One region of the Bacillus cereus group sp. BfR-BA-01383 genome, then DNA from elsewhere that is predicted to be linked to it. Evidence: predicted binding sites of a transcription regulator. Region 1 holds the regulator's gene; each other region holds the start of a gene.

Region 1 (4,299 bases):
CGACCTTTTGGTCCAAGCGTTACTTTTACTGCATTTGCAAGAGTGTCGACACCGCGAAGCATCGAACGACGTGCTTCTTCACTAAATTTAATATCTTTTGCCATAATAATTGACCCCCTTGGATTTTTTAAGATTTATATAATTAACCGATAACCGCTAAAATGTCACTTTCACGTAAAATCAAGTACTCTTTACCTTCGTATTTCACTTCAGTACCTGCATATTTTGAGAAGATGATAAGATCACCTGCTGCTACCTCTAAAGCAACACGCTCACCATTTTCAAGCACTCGACCAGTACCTGCTGCAACTACTTTACCCTCTTGTGGTTTTTCTTTTGCAGTGTCTGGTAATACAATACCACTTGCTGTTTTTTCTTCTGCTTGAACAAGCTCAATTACAACGCGATCACCTAATGGCTTTAGCATGAACAATAACCTCCTCATTTTGTTATGTAAATTTTATTTATTAGCACTCAAGTCACCCGAGTGCTAACACACTTATAATAATAAATAATCTCAATTTCTTTTGCAAGTAAAAAAATCATAATTTTTTCGCAAATTACTATATATACTTTTCTATATAAAATCCTTCTTCTACTACCTTTACTATATGAATCGTTGTTTCCACCACTCGTATGTTACAATATGAAAGACACCCTAAGTTGTTTTCGCTACACACACAACTTTTTCCTGTCTTCTATTTTAATTTCAAATACAGATTTACAAAAAAATCATAATTCGAATGAAAGTTTATATGATAGGTAGCATATTTACATGTTATCCTACTTTATCTCATACACTAGAGTTAGAAAGGATGGTTAAACCATTTGAAGAAACAATATTGGTGGGTTATCGTTACATACATTTTAATGCAGTTATCTGGAATTGTTGGATTACCATTACTCTTAAAAACAGGTCTCTATGATAATAGAGGATTTACCACCGAGGAAAAGGGACAAATCATAACTGGCCATTGGGCGATTATTAGCTTTTTCATTGCATTATGCGTTGTACTTTGGTTACTCAGAACAGACATTCGCGATCGACATTTAGATAAAATGCGCTCTACTGTTCCAGCTACAATTGGATGGATTTTTATCGGGTTCTTCTTAGCATTTTTCTCACAAAGTATCGCTGGTATGATTGAAATGTATTTACTGGACATTAAGCCTGGATCTGAAAATACAGCAAGGCTGATGGACATAGCAAGAACCACACCTTGGTTCCTTATTGTTGTATCTATAATCGGACCTATCTTAGAAGAAATCGTATTTAGAAAAATTTTATTTGGTACACTTTATAAGAAGTTTAACTTCTTTATTGCCGCTATCATTAGTTCTCTTGTATTTGCGGCGATTCATTTTGATTTTACTCACTTATTGGTATACACTGCTATGGGGCTCGTATTCGCCTTTTTATATGTAAAAACGAAGCGTATTATCGTTCCAATTGCAGCTCATGTTTTGATGAATACACTCGTTGCAGTCGCTCAAATTGCAGTAAGCAATGAGCAAATTCAAGAAATGATTAAAGAAGCTGAGAAAATGCAAGGCTTTATCGGAGGATTTTTAGTATGAGAAACTCACCATTGTTCATGGCTGCATTGTACTTCCTTCTTGGATGTATCTTTACACGTTTCGCCATTACGAACGTAACAGATACAATCTGGAATATGTGGACAATACTATTTGCAGTGATGGCAACAATTGATTTTAATTTGGCACTTCGCCTTATATTAGTCAAATTCACAAAGAAAAAACAATAATAAAACGCAGAGGTCGCTTCCTCTGCGTTTTATTGTGGATAATTTTTCAAAAAGTAAACAAGTGTTTGTAACTCTACAGCTAAATCAATATGATGAATTCTTATATTTTCTGACACATTTAAGCGTGCTGGTGTAAAATTTAAAATACCATGCACGTTCGTTTCTGCCAATCTATCTGCCACAGATTGTGCTACTGTAGCCGGTACTGTTAATATTGCCACTTGTATATCAGTTGATAAACGTTCTTCTAATTCATCTAAATGATATACAGGAATGCCCCCGATTTCTGTTCCAACTTTCTCTTCACTAACGTCAAATGCCATCTCAATTTTTGTATTATTGTTTTTCGTGAAATTATAATGTAAGAAAGCGGTCCCTAAATTACCTACTCCAATAAGTGCTACACGTGTTATATCATCTTGGTCGAGTGTTTCACGGAAAAATGATAATAAATAATTTACGTTATATCCATACCCTTTTTTCCCTAACGCTCCAAAATATGAAAAATCTCTTCGAATAGTTGCGGAATCAACCTTTACCGCTTCACTCAATTCGGCTGATGAAACACGTTGCTTACCAGAAAGAGATAAGTTTTGGATAAATCGATAGTATAGAGGCAATCGTTTGGCAGTGGCTTGTGGAATTTTTTGCTGATCCATATAACCTCTCCTCTCTTCCTATCTTTATTCATATACTTGAATCAAATACAGAAGTTTAGCACTCATGAATTTCCTTGTATAATAAAGAGAAGAAGTATTCTCTCTTTATTTTAAACTATACACTATTTTTAGTATGATTGAGAAATATAAACATGGCAAAGTTAAGAAATTATTTGAGGTGAAAACATTGATTTTATTACAAGTAAACGGACTTTCGAAATTATACGGTGCAGAAACGATTCTTGCAAACATAAAATTGGAAGTACAAACGAAAGATCGTATCGCATTAGTCGGACGAAATGGGGCCGGAAAATCTACATTATTAAAAATAATAGCTGGTGAGCTATCTCATGATGGTGGTGAAATTATAAAACCGAAAGATGTCTCAATGGGGTATTTAGCTCAAAATACCGGATTAGAAACGTCTTTAACAATTTGGGATGAAATGTTAACCGTCTTTACACATTTACAGCAAATGGAGACAAAACTTCGAAGGCTAGAGCAAGAGATGGGAAAAGAAGAAAACTTTTCGAATGCGGCTACATACGAAAAATTATTAGCTGATTATGACCAACTACAATTAGATTATAAAGATCAAGGTGGCTATCAGTACGAAGCAGATATTCGTTCAATTTTAAGCGGCCTTGGTTTTCCAGTTGAAACGCACCAGACGACGATTTCTACATTAAGCGGTGGGCAAAAAACACGATTAGCTCTTGGTAAATTATTATTAACGAAACCAGACTTACTTATTTTAGACGAGCCTACAAACCATTTAGACATCGAAACATTAACATGGCTTGAACAATATTTACAAGGTTATCCTGGTGCGATACTAATCGTTTCCCATGACCGTTATTTCTTAGACAAACTCGTTACACAAGTATATGAAATTTCGAATAAAGAGAGTAGACGATTTGTTGGTAACTACAGTAAATATTTAGATTTAAAATCAGCTTTATACGAGCAAGAAATGAAACGTTACGAAAAACAACAAGATGAAATCGCCAAGCTTGAAGACTTCGTTCAAAAAAATATAGCTCGTGCATCTACGACAAAACGTGCGCAAAGCCGTCGTAAACAATTGGACCGAATGGAATTATTAACAAGACCATTAGGCGATTCTAAGTCAGCATCCTTCCACTTCGATATCGAAAAACAAAGTGGGAATGATGTTTTACAAGTAAAAGATGCAGCCATTGGCTATGATGGAGAACCTATTATTGAACATGTAACTATGCGCTTAACTCGCGGAGATAGTGTTGCCTTAGTTGGACCTAACGGAATTGGAAAATCTACATTATTAAAATCCATTGTGAATAAGTTACAACTCTTACACGGAGATGTTGCTTTCGGTTCAAATGTATCTGTTGGTTATTATGATCAGGAACAAGCAAACTTAACATCTTCTAAACGCGTGTTAAATGAACTATGGGATGAATATCCACTGCAACCTGAAAAAGAGATCCGCACTATACTCGGCAACTTCTTATTCACAGGGGATGATGTATTAAAACCAGTATCTTCTCTTAGTGGTGGACAAAAAGCTCGATTAGCTCTCGCAAAACTTATGATGCAAAAATCAAATTTATTAATTCTCGATGAACCTACGAACCATCTTGATTTAAATAGTAAAGAGATTTTGGAGAATGCTTTAATTGATTATCCAGGGACTCTTCTATTCGTCTCACATGACCGCTACTTTATTAATCGTGTAACAACAACTGTTATTGAGTTATCAACAGAAGGTGCACAGGAATATTTAGGGGATTACGATTACTACGTTGAAAAGAAAAACGAAATGATTGAACGTGCAGAGCTTGAACAGCAAGAAAATGACACACCTGTTCAAAAGGTGGTTGCACAAGAAAAGT
Region 2 (4,299 bases), on a different contig from region 1:
GTAACATGTCACATCCTGCATCACTTCTTCAACTGTTATTTCTTTACCTTTACCGATCTCCCATGTATCAGCATTATGACAATATTGACAACGTAATAAACACCCTTGTGTAAATATGACATAACGAATACCTGGGCCATCAACAGTACCACAAGACTCTACAGAATGTATTCTTCCTTTTACCATGTTACTTCCTCCTTTATTGAAACAGCCTCCCTCCGCTATATATTAAAAGCGGAGGAACACTTTTTTTACTTACATGCTTTCATGCATTGTACGGTTAATTACATCAATTTGTTGTTCACGAGTTAATTTAATAAAGTTAACAGCGTAACCAGATACACGAATTGTTAATTGTGGATATTTTTCAGGGTGCTCCATTGCATCCATTAAAGTTTCACGATTAAATACGTTAATATTTAAGTGATGTCCTTCTTTTATTGCATACCCATCAAGCATAGATACTAAGTTGCGTACTTGTACATCATCTTCTTTACCAAGTGCTTTTGGAATAATAGAGAATGTATTAGAAATACCATCTTGTGCATCTTCGTATGGTAATTTAGCTACAGATAATAATGATGCTAATGCACCTTTCGTATCACGGCCATGCATTGGGTTTGCACCTGGTGCAAATGGTTCTCCAGTACGGCGACCATCTGGAGTGTTACCAGTTTTCTTACCGTATACAACGTTAGAAGTAATCGTTAAGATTGACATTGTATGAACAGAATTTCTATATGTTTTATGTTTACGAAGTTTATTCATAAATGTTTTCACAAGATTTACTGCGATTTCATCTACACGATCATCGTTGTTACCGTATTTAGGGAAATCTCCTTCGATTTCAAAGTCCACTGCAATACCATTTTCATCACGAATTGGTTTTACTTTTGCGTATTTAATTGCACTTAAAGAGTCTGCTACTACAGATAGACCCGCGATACCTGTTGCCATTGTACGAAGAACATTTGTATCATGAAGTGCCATTTCAATACGTTCATAGCTATATTTATCGTGCATGTAGTGGATAACATTTAATGTGTTTAAATATAGACCTGCTAACCATTCCATTGTCATATCAAACTTGTGCATAACTTCTTCATAATCTAATACTTCAGAAGTAATTGGTGCGTATTCAGGACCAACTTGTGCTTTTGACTTTTCATCTTTACCACCGTTAACCGCATATAGTAATGCTTTTGCTAAGTTTGCACGTGCCCCGAAGAACTGCATTTGTTTACCGATTCTCATTGCAGATACACAACAAGCAATACCGTAGTCATCACCATAGTCTGGACGCATAATGTCATCATTTTCGTATTGAATTGCTGATGTTTTAATAGACATTTTCGCACAGTAGTTTTTAAAGTTTTGCGGTAATTGTTTAGACCAAAGAACTGTTAAGTTTGGTTCTGGTGCTGGTCCTAAATTATCTAATGTATGCAAGAAACGGAATGAGTTCTTCGTTACTAACGGACGACCATCTAACGCCATACCACCGATAGATTCAGTTACCCAAGTTGGATCACCAGAGAATAATTCATTATAATCAGGTGTTCTTGCGAATTTCACAAGACGTAGTTTCATAATGAAGTGATCCACAATTTCTTGTACTTCTTCTTCTGTTAAAGTACCATTTGCTAAATCTCTTTCAATGTAAATATCTAAGAATGTAGAAGTACGTCCAAGACTCATTGCAGCTCCGTTTTGCTCTTTAATCGCTGCCAGGTATGCGAAGTATAACCATTGGAATGCTTCTTGTGTATTTGTAGCTGGCTTAGAAATATCGAATCCATGAGAAGCGGCCATCTGTTTTAACTCTTGAAGTGCACGCATTTGCTCAGATAATTCTTCGCGTAAACGCATTGTCTCTTCGCTCATTACACCGCCAGTTAAATTAAAATCAGCTTTTTTCGCTTCAATTAAATGATCTATACCATATAATGCTACGCGGCGATAATCACCGATAATACGTCCACGTCCGTATGCATCTGGTAGACCAGTAATAACGCCTGATTTACGAGCCGCTTTCATTTCTGGTGTATATGCATCAAATACACCTTGGTTATGAGTTTTACGCCAGTCTCTGAAAATCTTACTAAGTTCTTTATCCATTTCGTATCCATAAGATTCACAAGCTTGTTCCGCCATACGAATACCACCATATGGTTGTAAAGAACGTTTAAATGGTTTATCAGTTTGGAAACCGACTACTTTTTCAATATCTTTATTTAAATATCCTGGTTCATGTGATGTAATAGAAGAAACAATTTTTGTATCCATATCAAGAACGCCACCGTTTTCACGTTCTTTCGTTGTTAAATCCATTACTTGATCCCAAAGTTGTTTCGTTGCTTCAGTTGCTCCCGCTAAGAAAGATTCGTCTCCTTCAAAAACGTTTACATTATTTAAAATGAAATCGCGAACATCAATCTCTGCTTTCCATTTTTCACCTTTAAAGTTTTCCCATGCGTTTTTAACATTTTCTAATACTTGAGTCATCCTAATCTCCTCCATTTTTGATTAGTACAGGACTAAGATTTTTTATATAACAGCTTACACACTTAGAATACTACTTTTTTACGAAAGTGAACGAAATAGTTGTGACATGTTTGTGAAACGTTGAGCAAACTACTATATACATAGTGTTAACTTCATTTAAAAGTCTTGAAAATTAACCCTTTTCTTAATTGTATTTTTGGGGTACCCTTATATACGAGTCCTATTTTGTAATATAAGAATAATATCCATTGTAGAGCTGTAATACTCTTATCTCCTAATCTGTTATATTTTTTATAACAGAACAAAAAAGTGTACATATGTTGTACACTTTTTTTGTGATAGGTAAGGCATACATTTTCTAGAACATATTCATTATTTTTGTATTACATTAATTAATAATCTTGGATGTATTTCCTCAGCACGAAAAAAAGGCTATCCAAAAGGACAGCCTTCTACACTTCTATATTTCGCAACATCGTATAGATGTCGTTATTCACTTTACCAAATGATTTAATGTTGTTTTGAATATTAGATAATAAAACAACATATACACTTCCATTTTTACTAAATCCATTTAAACAATTCCAACCTGGCATTACACCGTGATTCGAATAACTTCCCGGATCGACATACCATCCGAACCCGTAATCTTTTTTCACAGCTGTAAACATTTGATCATAACTTTCTTTAGAAATTAGCTTTCCAGAGTACAACGCTTCATTAAATAAATATAAATCATGCGCACTCGTATATATATCACCACAACCATATAGTTGTGACATGCTCGGAATATTAGGTGTTGTCATATTGTTATTTACTATTTTATAACCCGTTGATGGGAACCTAGTTTGTTCTAACTCTTTACCAAAGCCAGAATGTTTCATACCCGCAGTAGCAAAAATATGCTGTTTAATATATTCTTCTAACGGTTGTCCACTTACTTTCTCAGCAATGTAAGCGAGTATAGAATAGTTCGAATCGGAATACTTCCATTTCTCTCCTGGACTCCCAATACGCTTTTGGTTTCCTATCCGCTTTATCAATTCTTCATGAGGAATATCCTCTGTTCCTTGCTCATATTCAGGAATTCCTGATGTATGTGTTAGTAAATGTTTTAACTGGATACTACTACCTTGAGGGAAATCTGGAATATACTTTGCAATCGTATCTTCTACTTGTAATTTATTTTGATCTTTCAATTGCATAATAGCAGTCGCTACAAATGCCTTAGAAATAGAACCAATATAAAAAGTTGTCTCTGAATTATTCGGTACTTGCTTCTCTTTATTTGCCATACCGTATCCTTTATTCAAAAGAACTTTTCCGTTCTTCACAATAACTGCTGTCCCACTAAATCCTGTGTTTTGTAAATATTGATCCAATTGAGCGTTTTCATTAATTTCTTGAGGTGGTCCCTCAGCAGGCTCCTCTATAGCTTGCGCTTGCTTCAATTGTTCTTCCTGCTCTTTTTGTTTTTGTGCTTCTTGCTTCTTTTTTTCTTCTTCTTTCTTTTCTAGCTCTTCTTGTTTTTTCATTTCTGCTGCAGCTTTTAAAGTTTCTTCTTTCTTATTATGCGCAACAATTTTTGTATACATGAAATATACAATTGAAAATAGTAAGACGAAAATGATTGTTCTTTTTATGTATACAATCGGCCGACGTGCTTTTCCATTCGTATTATTTTTTTCCTGATCCATGATTACTTTTTTCCCCTTATTTACCGATAATTTAATTCCACTACACAAGATTCATTCCGGATCTTTTTCATAGATTCGTGACACTCTATTCTATATC
Region 3 (4,299 bases), on a different contig from region 1:
TTTTGATTCCTATGGATTGACTTCTTTATTTAAAGAAGAGCTTCCAAAGCAAAATGTTGAAGTAAATGTATGGGATCCTGAGAAAACAGAAGAGAATATGCGTATAGCGGAAAAAGCGAATATTGGAATCGCATTTAGTGATTATACTTTAGCTGAATCTGGTACGATTGTTGTACAAAGTCATAAAGGACAAGGGCGTTCTTTACACTTTTTACCGACTGTATACTTTGCTATTATTCCACGTGAAACACTTGTACCTCGTATTACGCAAGCAGTTCAGGATATGAACTCACGTATAGAAAATGGCGAAGCAGTTGCATCTTGTATTAACTTTATAACAGGACCAAGTAACTCTGCAGATATTGAAATGAATCTTGTTGTCGGAGTTCACGGACCATTAAAAGCAGTATATTTCATCGTATAAAATAGGGGAAAGCAGGCCGGAAAACGGCCTGCTTTTTTTATAGAATAAAGATAATATGAAGTAGAAGTTCTCTCCTTTTTTTGCTATGTTCTTTTGGAAAGGAGAGGAAGGGATGTTCACTTATGTATATGCATTGTTAGTGGGTATGGTGTTTGGTTCTTTTTTTATGGTAATCGCAATGAGGGTTCCTGTAGGTGAATCTATTATTACACCGCGTTCGCATTGTCACTACTGCAAGTATACGTTACAGCCGAAAGAACTGATTCCAATCATTTCATTTTATATGCAGAAAGGGCGTTGTACGAATTGTAAAAGAAAAATCTCAAGTTTGTACACAGTATTTGAATTTGTTACAGGAAGTTTATTTTTTCTTACTGTATATGTAATTGGAATAGAACAGGAGCTCATTATCATTTTATCGCTCTTTTCTTTACTGCTTATTATTTCAGTTACAGATTTAGTATATATGTTAATACCTAACCGTATTTTAATTGGGTTTGCTTTTTTGCTTATTTTAGAATGTATTTTTGTACCGTTAGTTACCTGGATAGATAGTATAGCTGGCTGTGGAACCATTTTTATTTTGTTATATTGTGTGCAAAGGATTTATCCAGAGGGTCTTGGCGGAGGTGATGTGAAATTACTTTCGTTACTTGGGTTTGTAGTAGGAGTGAAAGGGAGTTTTATGATTTTATTTTTATCATCTTGCTTTAGTCTTTGTTTTTTCGGGATTGGTATCGTATTAAAACGTATAGAAGCAAGAAAGCCCATTCCATTTGGACCTTTTATTAGTCTGGGAGCAATATGTTATGTGTTAGTTACATATTCAAAATAGAAGGGAATTAGAAAATGAATGTGTATATGGATGATCAAAGAAGTTGTCCGTTCGGATATGTATTGGCGACTACGGTAGAATCTGCGTTACAATTTGTTCGGAGTAATAAGGTAAACATCCTTTCTCTTGACTATAACATGGGATGGAGGCAAAAGAGCGGATTAGATTTTGTAGAAGCCTTTTGTACAGAAGGTTTAGATCTTAATGAAATTCATCTGCATACAAATGATGTCATCGGTATGTATCAGATGAAGCAGAGAATTGAGAAGGGAAAAGAGCAAGGAGAAATTGATCCTCATATTGTCGTTAAATATGTAGGGAGCTAAAAACTCCAAAGTGATACTTTGGAGTTTTTAATGTTTCATATGTGCTTGTAAAGGAATGATTTCCTCTGTTGGAACTGCTGCTAATTCAGTTTCTTCCTGTTTAACAGTAGGTGCTTTCTTTGTTAAGTAATGATAAACCATACCGACAAATACGGATCCGCCAATAATGTTACCGATTGTAACTGGAATTAAGTTATGAATAGCCCCAGCGAAAGTAATTGTATCAGGATGTGGTGAAACTAAAGATAAGGCAAACAATGACAAGTTTGCAATGCTATGCTCATAGCCAGATAAGAAGAATGTGAAAACAAGCATCATTATCATCAATATTTTTGCTGTATCACCTTTTACTTGAGAAGGTAAGAAGCAGGCAAGACATACGAGCCAGTTACATAAAATCGCTTTAAAGAATAATTGCATTGTAGGTGTGTTCATTTTTCCTTCAACGACTGTATTCATTAAATGACCGTGATCGATTGCTCCGAAAATGCTAGTTGCGTAAAATAGTAAGGCAAAGAATAAAGCGCCAGCTAAGTTACCTGCATAACAAGCAACCCAGTTACGAAGTGTATCAGAAATCGTTGTTTCTTTTCGTAAAGTTGCCACTGTGAAATACATTGTATTTCCAGTAAATAATTCAGCACCGCCATATATAATAAGTACGAGGGCAATTCCGAAAAACATGGACTCAGCTAAATAGGTTGCTGGTGAATCTACAATGTGAAAAAAGTTACCTAATTTAAAACATAGTACAATAATAAAACCGATATAAATACCAGCAAGTGCAGCACGAATGAAATATTGCATTGGGTTTGTATCTATCATTTGCTTTTTGCTCTTAGCCAGTTTGACAACATAATCTAATCCTTGTTCTAGCATGAGTAATACGCTCCTTTAGTACATCATCTATAAATACTCCTTATATGAATAAAGTACATGGATTTGTTCTCGTTTTCAATAAGTTTGTTCAATATTTCACAAAAAGGACATACATCCGCAAGGGGAGCGCTTACAATAGGTAGTATAATGGAAATTTTTCTAAAAATAGAGAGGGATTGAAATGAGTGAAAAAGAAAAAGCGCTGTGATTACAGCGCTTTTTCGTCTAAATTCTTTTCTACTTTTACTTCTACTTCTTTTGAGAAGAACCAACCGCAAACTGCAATTCCAACTAATACGCCCCAGAATGTAAGCTTCCATGGAGTAGATTCTGGGAATGAGTGCGGAAGGACACCTAAAGCAGGGTGTGCTAGCGTATACACTGCTAATTTCACACCAACCCAACCTACAATTAAGAATGCTGCAGTTTCAAGTCCTGGTTTACGTTTTAATATTTGTACGAAAGCAGATGCTGCAAATCGCATAATAACTAATCCGATAAGTCCACCTGTAAAGATAACGATAAATTGACCTGTATCAAGACTACCAATCGTACCTAACCCTGTTTTCGGTAAAGTCATTGCTAATGCAACAGCAGCTAAAATTGAATCAACTGCGAAGGCGATATCAGCAACTTCGACTTTAAATACAGTCCACCAAAAGTTTTCTTGTTTTTTCTCTGTTTCTTTTTCTTCTGTTTCTTCAGGTGCATTCTTTTTAACATACGTTTTAAATAAATGATTCCCCGCGATAAACATAAGATAAATCGCACCAATTGCTTGCACTTGCCATACATCGACTAGGAACGAAATCATAAATAGTGATCCGAAGCGGAAAACAAATGCCCCTGCTAATCCATAAAATAGTGCTTTCTTTCGTTTTTCTTCTGGTAAATGTTTTACCATAATTGCAAGAACGAGAGCGTTATCAGCCGCTAAAATCCCCTCTAGTGCAATTAGGATGAGTAATACCCAACCATACTCCAATAATAATGATACATCCATGTACATTCTCCTCTCATTTCTCTAAGTACTAAACAAGTGAAGAAATTCCCCATTGTTTAGCTTCCCCATACTCCTGCGCATCAACGGTGGAAGGCTTTGGTAAAAAACAAAAAAGACCTCTGCCGTTGATAGGCAAAGGTCTTGCTAGACATATGTAATGAAAATGCCAACAAAGCCGGAAGAACTAAGTTCTACGTAATGACGACTTTGTTTCCAAGAAATCGTTCTTGGACGCTACTCCCCTTTGGAGATATGCTGTTGTACTCTCATTATATGGATAATTTATACGGTTGTCAACCTGTTAAAATATCTTCATTCGGATATTTTATTTTTCGGTTCTTTTTACGTGCAAATGAAAAAGCCAATGTTAAAGGTCCCATTTTTCCAAAGAACATCATAAAGATAATAATAGCTTTTCCGATAATTGTTAAGTGTGGTGTTAAATTCATACTGAGGCCGACAGTACCAAATGCTGAAAATACTTCGAAAGCACTCATCAATAGAGGAACACGTTCAGTAATACTCAAAATTAAAATAGCAAAAAAGATAAATGAAATGGAAATAATAGTAATAGTTAATGATTTGACAATGAGAGTATCTTTAATGGATTTTTTAAACACGACAATATCATCTTGTTCTTGTAAAAATTTAAATACCCCAAAAAACATGATTAAAAATGTTGTTAACTTAATTCCACCACCGGTTGAAGCACTACCAGCACCAATAAACATAAGGAGCATCATTAATAGTAGGGAAGGTTTGGATAATGCAGAAATATCAACCGTATTAAATCCAGCAGTTCGCGTTGAAACCGCTTGGAAATAAGCTGCCA

What was found. Region 1 encodes Rex, which represses fermentation and respiration genes when NADH is low (regulators of the CRP and FNR family bind a similar motif). Its sites were predicted from a motif close to TTGTGAAATATTTCACAA; they were not measured.
Region 2: the regulator Rex is predicted to act here: its motif matches at 2,616-2,633, upstream of pflB (formate C-acetyltransferase).
Region 3: the regulator Rex is predicted to act here: its motif matches at 2,549-2,566, upstream of MR065_RS05105 (formate/nitrite transporter family protein).

What each region holds. Positions count from the first base shown of each region.
Region 1 covers NZ_JAKUFP010000055.1:8,403-12,701, forward strand. The annotation lists gene groL (chaperonin GroEL) at 1-104, opposite strand, end outside; gene groES (co-chaperone GroES) at 143-427, opposite strand; gene MR065_RS25635 (CPBP family intramembrane glutamic endopeptidase) at 829-1,578, shown strand; gene MR065_RS25640 (YdiK family protein) at 1,575-1,766, shown strand; gene MR065_RS25645 (redox-sensing transcriptional repressor Rex) at 1,796-2,425, opposite strand; gene MR065_RS25650 (ABC-F family ATP-binding cassette domain-containing protein) at 2,613-4,299, shown strand, end outside.
Region 2 covers NZ_JAKUFP010000029.1:25,802-30,100, reverse strand. The annotation lists gene pflA (pyruvate formate-lyase-activating protein) at 1-186, opposite strand, end outside; gene pflB (formate C-acetyltransferase) at 256-2,505, opposite strand; gene MR065_RS20965 (serine hydrolase domain-containing protein) at 2,958-4,202, opposite strand.
Region 3 covers NZ_JAKUFP010000003.1:235,406-239,704, forward strand. The annotation lists gene MR065_RS05090 (LutC/YkgG family protein) at 1-424, shown strand, start outside; gene MR065_RS05095 (prepilin peptidase) at 537-1,259, shown strand; gene MR065_RS05100 (cyclic-phosphate processing receiver domain-containing protein) at 1,274-1,585, shown strand; gene MR065_RS05105 (formate/nitrite transporter family protein) at 1,613-2,464, opposite strand; gene MR065_RS05110 (TerC family protein) at 2,673-3,467, opposite strand; gene MR065_RS05115 (TrkH family potassium uptake protein) at 3,761-4,299, opposite strand, start outside.